One region of the Caulobacter sp. FW305-C-30-S16 genome, then DNA from elsewhere that is predicted to be linked to it. Evidence: predicted binding sites of a transcription regulator. Region 1 holds the regulator's gene; the other holds the start of a gene.

Region 1 (4,195 bases):
CCTTGCCGGCCTGCACGCTGAATTCGCCGCACAGGCGAGCCGCTGGACGCTCTGGACGCCGGTGGCGTTCGGCCTGGGCGGGGCCGGATATATGACCCTGAGGGTCGAGCCGCCCCTGTGGCTGGCGATGCTCCTGGCGGTCGCGGCGGTCGCCGCCGCCTGGGCGGCCCGACGCTGGCGCGGAGACGGCCTGATCGTGGTCGCCGCCGTCCTGGCGGCCTTCGCCGCGACCGGGCTGCTGGGGGCCAAGCTCCGGTCGGACCTGGTCGCGGGGCCGATCGCGCCGCCGGCCGACACGCCACGCTGGATTGAGGGCTGGGTCGTCGATGTGCCCAGCCGGGGCGCCGGCGGCATGCGCGTGCTGGTCGCGCCGGAGTGGGTCTCGGGCCTCGCGCCGGAAGAGACGCCGGTGCGGGTGCGGGTCACGTTGCGCGAGGGAATAGCGCCGTCGCCGCCGGGCTCGGCGATCCGCCTGCGGGCGATGATCGGGCCGCCGCCCGACCCGGCCAGTCCGGGCGCCTACGACTTCGCCCGCGATGCCTGGTTCGACCGCGTCGGGGGTGTCGGCTTCTCGCTCGGTGCGCCGGAGGCGGCCGCCCTGTCGCGCCCGCCCTGGCGTCTGAGGATGACCATGGCCATCAACGCGGCGCGCTGGCGGCTGGCGGAGCGGATCGTCGCGCGGATGGGCGAGGCCAGCGGCGGCATCGGCGCGGCGATGGTCACCGGACACGAGGCCTGGATCACGCCACAGCAGACAGAGGACATGCGCGCCTCGGGCCTGGCGCATATCCTGTCGATCTCGGGCCTGCATATGGCCATCGTCGGAGGCTTCGTCTTCGCGGCGGTGCGGTTGCTGGTCGCGCTCTGGCCGTGGCTGGCGTTGAGAGTGTCGGGCAAGAAGGTCGCGGCTTCGGCCGGCCTTCTGGCGGTCGCGACCTATCTGGTGGTGTCGGGCGCTCCGCCGCCGGCCGAGCGCGCGGCGATCACCGCCTCGGTCGCCTTCGCCGCCATCCTGTTCGACCGCCAGGCGATCAGCCTGCGCACGCTGGCGGTGGCCGCGTTGATCATCCTGGCGCTGCAGCCCGAAGCTGCCGCCGCGCCCGGCTTCCAGATGTCGTTCGCCGCGACCACGGCGCTGGTGGCCCTGGCCGAGGCCTGGCCCAGACCGGTGCGGGAGATCTCGACGCCCTGGTGGATCCGCGGGCCGCAGGCGGTCGTGGTCTGGGTGCTTGCGGCGCTGGCGGCCAGCTTCGTGGCGGGTCTGGCGACGGGGCCGTTCGCGATGCACCACTTCAACCGTATGGCCAGCTATGGCCTGTTCGCCAATCTGCTGGTCTCGCCACTGTCGAGCTTCGTCATCATGCCGTTCCTCGCGCTCGGCGGCGCGCTGGAGTCGCTCGGCCTCGGCGGTCCGTTCCTGTGGGTGGCGGGGCAGGGGATCGATGCGATGGTCGGCGTCGCCCACGCGACCGCTGTGCAGCCCGGAGCCCAGATGGTCATCGCCAGCGCGCCCGGCGCAGCTTTGCCGACCGCGTTCCTTGGCATCATGCTGCTGTGTCTGTGGAAGGGCCGTCTGCGCTGGCTCGGCGCGCCGCTGGCGATGGCGGTGCTGATCTGGCCCCGGCCCGAGCCGCCGGACGTCTGGATCGCCTCTGACGGGGCTGCCGTGGCGGTTCGGCAGGGACGGGACGCCATCCTGCTGCGGCCGGAGGCCCGCCGCTTCGCCGCCGACCTCTGGGCGCGCAGGCGTGGCCTTGCGATCAGCGCGGATCCGGAGAGGGCGCGGGACGGCCTGTTCGCCTGCGATCGTTTCGCCTGTCGTCCGGGCACGGGCGCCGACCTGGCCTTCTGGTCGGGCAAGAGGCCGCCGAGGCGGACTGTTTATGATCAGCTTTGCGCGCCCGGCCGACTGGTGATCCTGCGCTCGGATCCGCACGGCCGCGGCTGTGAGGATGCGTTCCTGCTATCCGCGCGCGACTTCGCCCAGGGCGGCTCGGCGGAGCTGTGGCGGACGCCGGGCGGATGGCGGGTCAGGTGGGCGAACGACTTGAGGGGAAGGCGGCCGTGGACGGGGTAGAACCCACGACTAGCCGTGACGCGGAAATCGGCATTGCGGCAGTGACTGGGTCGCCTTCACAACAATCCTCCCGAGCTTCGCTGGGGAGGGGGACCACGCGGAGCCTGGTGGAGGGGATTCCGTGCACCGACTCCCCCTCAGTCACGCTACGCGTGACAGCTTCCCACAAGGGTGGGGAGCATCGCCTACGGGTCTAGTGATACTTGCGGATCAGCCCGACGAGCTTGCCCTGGACCTCGACCTGGTCGGGGCCGTAGACGCGGGTCTGGTACTTCGGGTTGGCCGCTTCCAGCGCGATGCTGGCGCCCTTGCGGCGCAGGCGCTTGAGCGTGGCTTCCTCGCCCATCACCAGCGCCACGACGATCTCGCCGCTGTGGGCCGTGTCGGTCTTGCGGATCAGCACGAAGTCGCCGTCGAGGATCCCGGCCTCGATCATCGAGTCGCCCTGCACCTCGAGCACATAGTGTTCGCCGGCGCCGAGCATGCTCTCGGAGACCAGCATCTTCTCGCGCTCGACCTGCAGCGCCTCGATCGGCGAGCCGGCGGCGATGCGGCCGAGCAGGGGAATCTCGCGGACATCGTTGGCGATGATCGGCGCCGACGAAGCGCTCGGCTTGTCGCCGGTCACGACTTGCGGCTTGAAGGCCTGCCGACCGCCGGACGGGGCGGAGGTTGTCGCCTGCTGCGGCAGCTTGGTGACTTCAAGCGCGCGCGCCCGGTGCGGCAGGCGGCGCAGGAAGCCGCGTTCCTCCAGCGCCGTGATCAGGCGGTGGATGCCTGACTTGGAGGCCAGATCGAGCGCCTCCTTCATCTCGTCAAACGAAGGCGAAACGCCGCTCTCCTTGATCCGCTCGTGAATGAACATGAGCAGTTCGTGCTGTTTGCGAGTGAGCATCTGCCGGGCCTCGTCACCGAATCTGTCGCGGAACAAACCGCTAACAACTGTCGATGTTCTCTAGGCGTTCTTGGTTTCTGTCAAGTTAACGGCCCTGGGAGGCTCAGGGAGCTCACGAAAAAGCGAGGGAACACGGGCGCTTGCTGGTCGTTTCGACGACGTAGCAAGCCCGCGAGAGACCATGTCGTTCACCGAACTGCAGACCCCGATTCCGATGACTGTCGAGGGCAAGGGCCCCGGGCAGGCGATCGCCGTGATCGACTACGGGCCCGAGCATCACCTGATCTGGGTCGTCGCCCTCGACGACAGCGGCGAGATCTGGAGCACGCCCAATCCAAAGGTGCGGATGCAGTCCAACTGGACCATGGGCCGGAAGGTGCGGCCTGGCGGGGACGTGGAATCGCTACGGCCCGCGGCGGTGAGGGGCTAAGCGCCCAGCAACGCCCTTGTCGCTGCTTCCACATCCGCCTGGCGCATCAGGCTCTCGCCGACCAGCATCGCCTTCGCTCCGGAGCCTTCCAGTCGCGCGGCGTCTGCGGCGGTGAAGATGCCGCTTTCAGTGACCAGCAGCGCGCCGGCCGGCGCCCGGTCGGCGAGGCGTTCGGTGATGGCCAGATCGACCGTGAAGGTCTTCAGATCGCGGTTGTTCACGCCTACCAGCGTCGCGCCGAGTGCTCCGGCGCGGTCCATCTCGGCCTCGTCATGCACCTCGACCAGCGCGTCCATGCCGTAGCGGGCGGCCTCGGCCATCAGGTCGGCGGCGAGCGCGTCGTCGATCATCGCCAGGATGACGAGGATGGCGTCGGCGCCGAGCGCGCGGGACTCGGCGACCTGCCAGGGGTCGACGAGGAAGTCCTTGCGAATACAGGGCAGGGCGGTGGCGGCGCGGGCCACGACCAGATAGCCGTCCGCGCCCTGGAAGCTCGGCCCGTCGGTCAGGACCGACAGGCAGGCCGCGCCCCCGGCTTCATAGGCGCGGGCCAGCGCGGGGGGATCGAAGTCCGCCCGGATCAGGCCCTTGGACGGGCTCGCCTTCTTGATCTCTGCGATCAGGGACAGGCGGCCGGGCGCGTGATGACGTTCGAGGGCGGCCTTGAACCCGCGCGGAGCGTCGGCGCCCCGTGCAGCCGCCTCGACCTCGGCGAGCGACCGCGCGGGCTTCCGTTCGGCCACTTCATCGCGCTTGTAGGCGGCGATCCTCGCCAGAATGTCGGTCACGCGGT
Region 2 (4,195 bases), on a different contig from region 1:
CAGGACGGTGAAGTCGTAGCTGAGCGCCGCGACCCGTGCCTTTTCCGGCGGGAACAGATGGCCGTTGATCGCGCCGATGCCGGCGATCAGGCCGTCGGCGGGCGTGGCCTTGATCAGGTCTTCCAGCGTCCGGCGGCGGCGCTGGGCCGCGATCGTCAGGGCGCCGTATTCGATGAAGCTGCCTGGATCGAGCAGGTCGTCGATATTCTCGCGCGCCGTGCGGTGGCCGGTCTTCCGGCGTTTGGCCACGGCTTCGGGTCGGTTGGCGTCCAGGGTGAAGGCGTGCCGGTCGATGACCTCCTGCAGGTCGGGCCGAATGTGGTCGGGGTCGACCAGCGCCGCCTCGGCCGCCGCGTCGGCGGCGACGTCGGCGGGTTCGAGGAACAGGATCGGCTGGCCCTTCATCAGGGTCTCGCCCTTGCTCGCGGCGATGCGCACCACCCGGCCGCCCTCCGGGGCGGTGACGACGTGCTCCATCTTCATCGCTTCGAGGATGGCGACGGTCTGGCCGGGCGCCACCAGGTCGCCCTCGGCGACCTCGATGACGCCGACGGTCGCCTGCAGCGGCGCCGTGATGTCGATGGCGCCGTCGAGGCTCTCGAACGCCGCCTCCGGACTTCCGGGCGAGGCCTCGACGATCCGGGCCTCCGGCGCCGGCAGTTTCGCGAGCAGTTCGGGCAGGCTGGTTTCCAGGAAGCGCGTCGTCGCGGTCCCGCCGGTAACCGATGGTTCGGCCAGCACGGCGCGCAGCAGCGGGGCGTTGGTCTCCACGCCGTCCAGGCGGAACTCGCCCAGCGCGCGGGCCGTCCGGGCGCAGGCGGCGATCATGCTCTCGCCCCGACCGATAACCTTGGCCAGCAGGCTGTCGTAGGCCGGGCTGGTGACGTAGCCGGCATAGCCGTAGCCGTCGACGCGTACGCCCGGACCGCTCGGCGGCTCATAGACGGCCAGCCGTCCGCCGCCGGGCAGGGTCGAGCCATCGGCGGTCAGGGTCTCCAGGTTGACCCGCGCCTGCACGGCGAAGCCGCGCGGCTTCGGCGCCTCGGTCAGGCCCAGCTGGACGAGGGTCCTGCCCGCCGCCAGCTCGAACTGGGTCCGCACCAGGTCCAGCCCCGTGACCTCCTCGGTGACCGTATGCTCGACCTGCAGCCGGGCGTTGGTCTCGATGAAGGCGAAGCCGCCCTTGCTGTCGACGAGGAACTCGACGGTGGCGAGGGTGCGGTATTTCACGGCGGCGCAGAGCTTCTCCGCCGCCTCGTGCAGCGCCTTGCGCAGGGGCTCGGGCAGGATCGCCGGAGCGCTCTCGACGAGTTTCTGGTTACGCCGCTGGACCGAACAGTCGCGGTCACCGACCGCCAGTACGGCGCGGCCGTCGGCGACGATCTGCACCTCGATGTGACGGGCCTGGTCGACCAGCCATTCGGCGTAGACCGCGCTGTCGCCGAACGCCGCCTGTGCTTCTCGCGCACAGGCGGCCAGGGCGAACTCGATCTCCGCCTCGGTCCGCACGATGCGCATGCCGCGCCCGCCGCCGCCGGCCACGGCCTTGAGCATCATCGGGCCGTTCTTCCTGAAGAAGGCCTTGGCGCCGGTCAGGTCGATGGGGCCCGTGCCGGCCAGCACCGGAACCTTGGCCTTGGCCGCCAGCGCGCGGGCCTTGGCCTTGTCGCCGAACAGCTCCAGCGCCTCGGGGGCGGGGCCGATGAAGGCGATCTTCGCGGCGGCGCAGGCCCGGGCGAAATCGGCGTTCTCCGACAGGAAGCCGTAGCCCGGATGGATCGCATCACACTTCGCCGCCTTCGCCGCGGCGATAACCCCGTCGATGTCGAGGTAGGCCTTCACGCCGGAGCCGTTCAGGGCGACGGCTTCGTCCGCCGACCGGACGTGCAGCGAGGCGGCGTCGTCCTGCGCATGGATGGCGACGCTGACGATCCCCAGCTCCGCCGCGGCCCGGGCGATCCGGATGGCGATCTCGCCGCGGTTGGCGATCAGCACGCGCTTGAAGCTCAAGGGAAACCTCCGTCGGCTCATACGGCCGTTTGAACGCACCATAGCGTCCCGGCTTGACTCTCCAACCCCGCAGCGCGAGAACAAAAGTAGAACATTGGAGAACAGTCATGCCGGCGTCGCGGCTCGCCCGCCTCGCGGCCGTGAAGGGCCAGATCGCCGCTCTGGAAGCGGGGACTCGGACTCCATCCGCGGTTCTGCCGTTCGGCGACGCCCGCGTCGACGACTGCCTGCCGGGCGGGGGTTTGCCGCTGGGCCGCTGGCATGAACTGACCGGAAGCGGGATGGAAACGGAGACCGGCGCAGCCACCGCCGGCTTCGCCGCCCTGCTGGCGTTGCCCCTGACGGCGCAGGGGGCGGTGGTCTGGATCCTGCGGCGGGACGATCTCTATGCGCCGGGTCTGGAGACGCTGGGCTTTCCGGCCCGACGGCTGATCCAGGTGCGGGTCCGCGACGAGACCGCAGCCCTGATGGCCCTGGAGGACGCGCTCGGCTCGGCCGGCGTCGCGGCCGTGGCCGCCGAGATTGAGGACGTCGATCTGACCGCCGGCCGCCGGTTGCAACTGGCCTGCGAGAAGCACGGGGCGACCGGGTTCGTGATCCGCAGACGGCCGTTTGGCGGCGCATCCCGCAAGGCTACGACCGGCTCGGCGGCTTCCACCCGCTGGCGGGTCAGCGCCGCGAGCAGCGATCCGCCGCCGGGCGAACCGGGACTGGGGCCGCCCCGCTGGACCGCGGCTCTCGAACGCTGCCGGGGCGGTCGTCCCGGCGAATGGACCTTTGAATGGCGGCAGGAGGCTGACCATGGCTCGCATCCTCTCGCTGTGGCTTCCGGACTGGCCGGTGACGGTGTGGCGGCGGAAGACCGCGTCCGCCTCCGGGCCTGATCCCAAATCCGCTCATCCCGGCGAAGGCCGGGACCCGGGTGTTTTCGGGACAGGTCAGGCTGGCTCGGGCAGGTCAGAAAAAGCCTGGGTCCCGGCCTTCGCCGGGATGAGTGGTGATAAAAATCCCCTGGCCCTCCTCATCACCGAGCACGGAACCCGCCGCCTCCACGCCCTGGACGCCGCAGCCCGGGCGCTCGGCCTCTATCCCGGCCAGAAGGCCACGGACGCCGCCGCGCTGGTTCCCGAACTGCAGACCCACGACGCCGACCCCGAGGGCGACGCGGCGGCCCTGAAGGCGCTGGGCGACTGGTGCGTGCGGTTCTCGCCCGCCGTGGCGCTTGACGGGACGGACGGCCTGTTCCTCGACATCACCGGCGTCTCCCATCTGTGGGACGGCGAGGCGGCCATGCTGGAGGACCTGCTGGCCCGGCTGGCCGCCAACGGCATCCGGGCCCAGGGCGCGGTCGCCGACACCGCCGGCGCGGCCTGGGCCCTGGCGCGGTATGGCGAGGGCCCTGTGGTGATCCCGTCGGCCGGCCAGTCCGCTCTCCTGGCCCCCCTGCCGGTGGCCGCCCTGCGGCTGGACGCGGCCGCCACCGCCCAGCTTCCGCGCCTCGGCCTGACCCGCATCAACCGTCTGCTAGGCCTGCCGCGCGCGCAGCTGACGCGGCGGTTCGGGCCGCTGGTGGTGCGTCGGCTGGACCAGGCCCTCGGTCACGCCGAGGAGGCGCTGGTCTATCGTCGCCCGCCCACGCCCTGGTTCGACCGGCTGGCCTTCGCCGAGCCGATCAGCCAGCTGGATGACCTGGTCCGGGTCGCCGGCGACATCGCCGAACGGCTTTGCGAGCGGCTGCGGACGGAGGCGCGCGGCGCGCGGCGGTTCACGCTGACCTTCCACCGGCTCGACGGAAAGGCCTTCCCCGTCAGCGTCGGCCTCTCGACCCTGGGCCGTGACGCCCGCGCCCTGACCCGGCTGTTCGCGCCGAAGCTGGAGACCATCGATCCGGGCTTTGGCATCGAGATCGTGACTCTGACGGCCGACGGGGTCGAGCTGGTCTCCGCCGCCCAGGGCCAGCTCGACAACAGCCGCGCGGCGATGGCCGAGGAGGGGCTGACGGCGCTGGTCGACCGGCTGAGCAACCGGCTGGGCGAGGCCCAGGTCTGGCGCGCCGAGGTGTTCGAGAGCCATGTGCCCGAGCGCGCCGTCCGCGCCGTCGCGCCGATGACGCCGGCGGCCGCCACGCGCTGGAGTCCGGACCGGCCAAGACCCCTGCGGCTGCTGGCGCATCCCGAGGCGATCA

The links. Region 1 encodes LexA, which represses DNA repair genes until DNA is damaged. Its sites were predicted from a motif close to ATGTTCNCNANNTGTTCT; they were not measured.
Region 2: the regulator LexA is predicted to act here: its motif matches at 2,088-2,105, upstream of AC3WJT_RS16985 (ImuA family protein).

What each region holds. Positions count from the first base shown of each region.
Region 1 is NZ_JBYSYH010000003.1:329,999-334,193, reverse strand. It holds gene AC3WJT_RS13690 (ComEC/Rec2 family competence protein) at 1-2,077, shown strand, start outside; gene lexA (transcriptional repressor LexA) at 2,271-2,972, opposite strand; gene AC3WJT_RS13680 (hypothetical protein) at 3,154-3,402, shown strand; gene trpC (indole-3-glycerol phosphate synthase TrpC) at 3,399-4,190, opposite strand; gene trpD (anthranilate phosphoribosyltransferase) at 4,187-4,195, opposite strand, start outside.
Region 2 is NZ_JBYSYH010000005.1:118,927-123,121, forward strand. It holds gene AC3WJT_RS16980 (acetyl-CoA carboxylase family protein) at 1-2,010, opposite strand, end outside; gene AC3WJT_RS16985 (ImuA family protein) at 2,118-2,894, shown strand; gene AC3WJT_RS16990 (DinB/UmuC family translesion DNA polymerase) at 3,001-4,195, shown strand, end outside.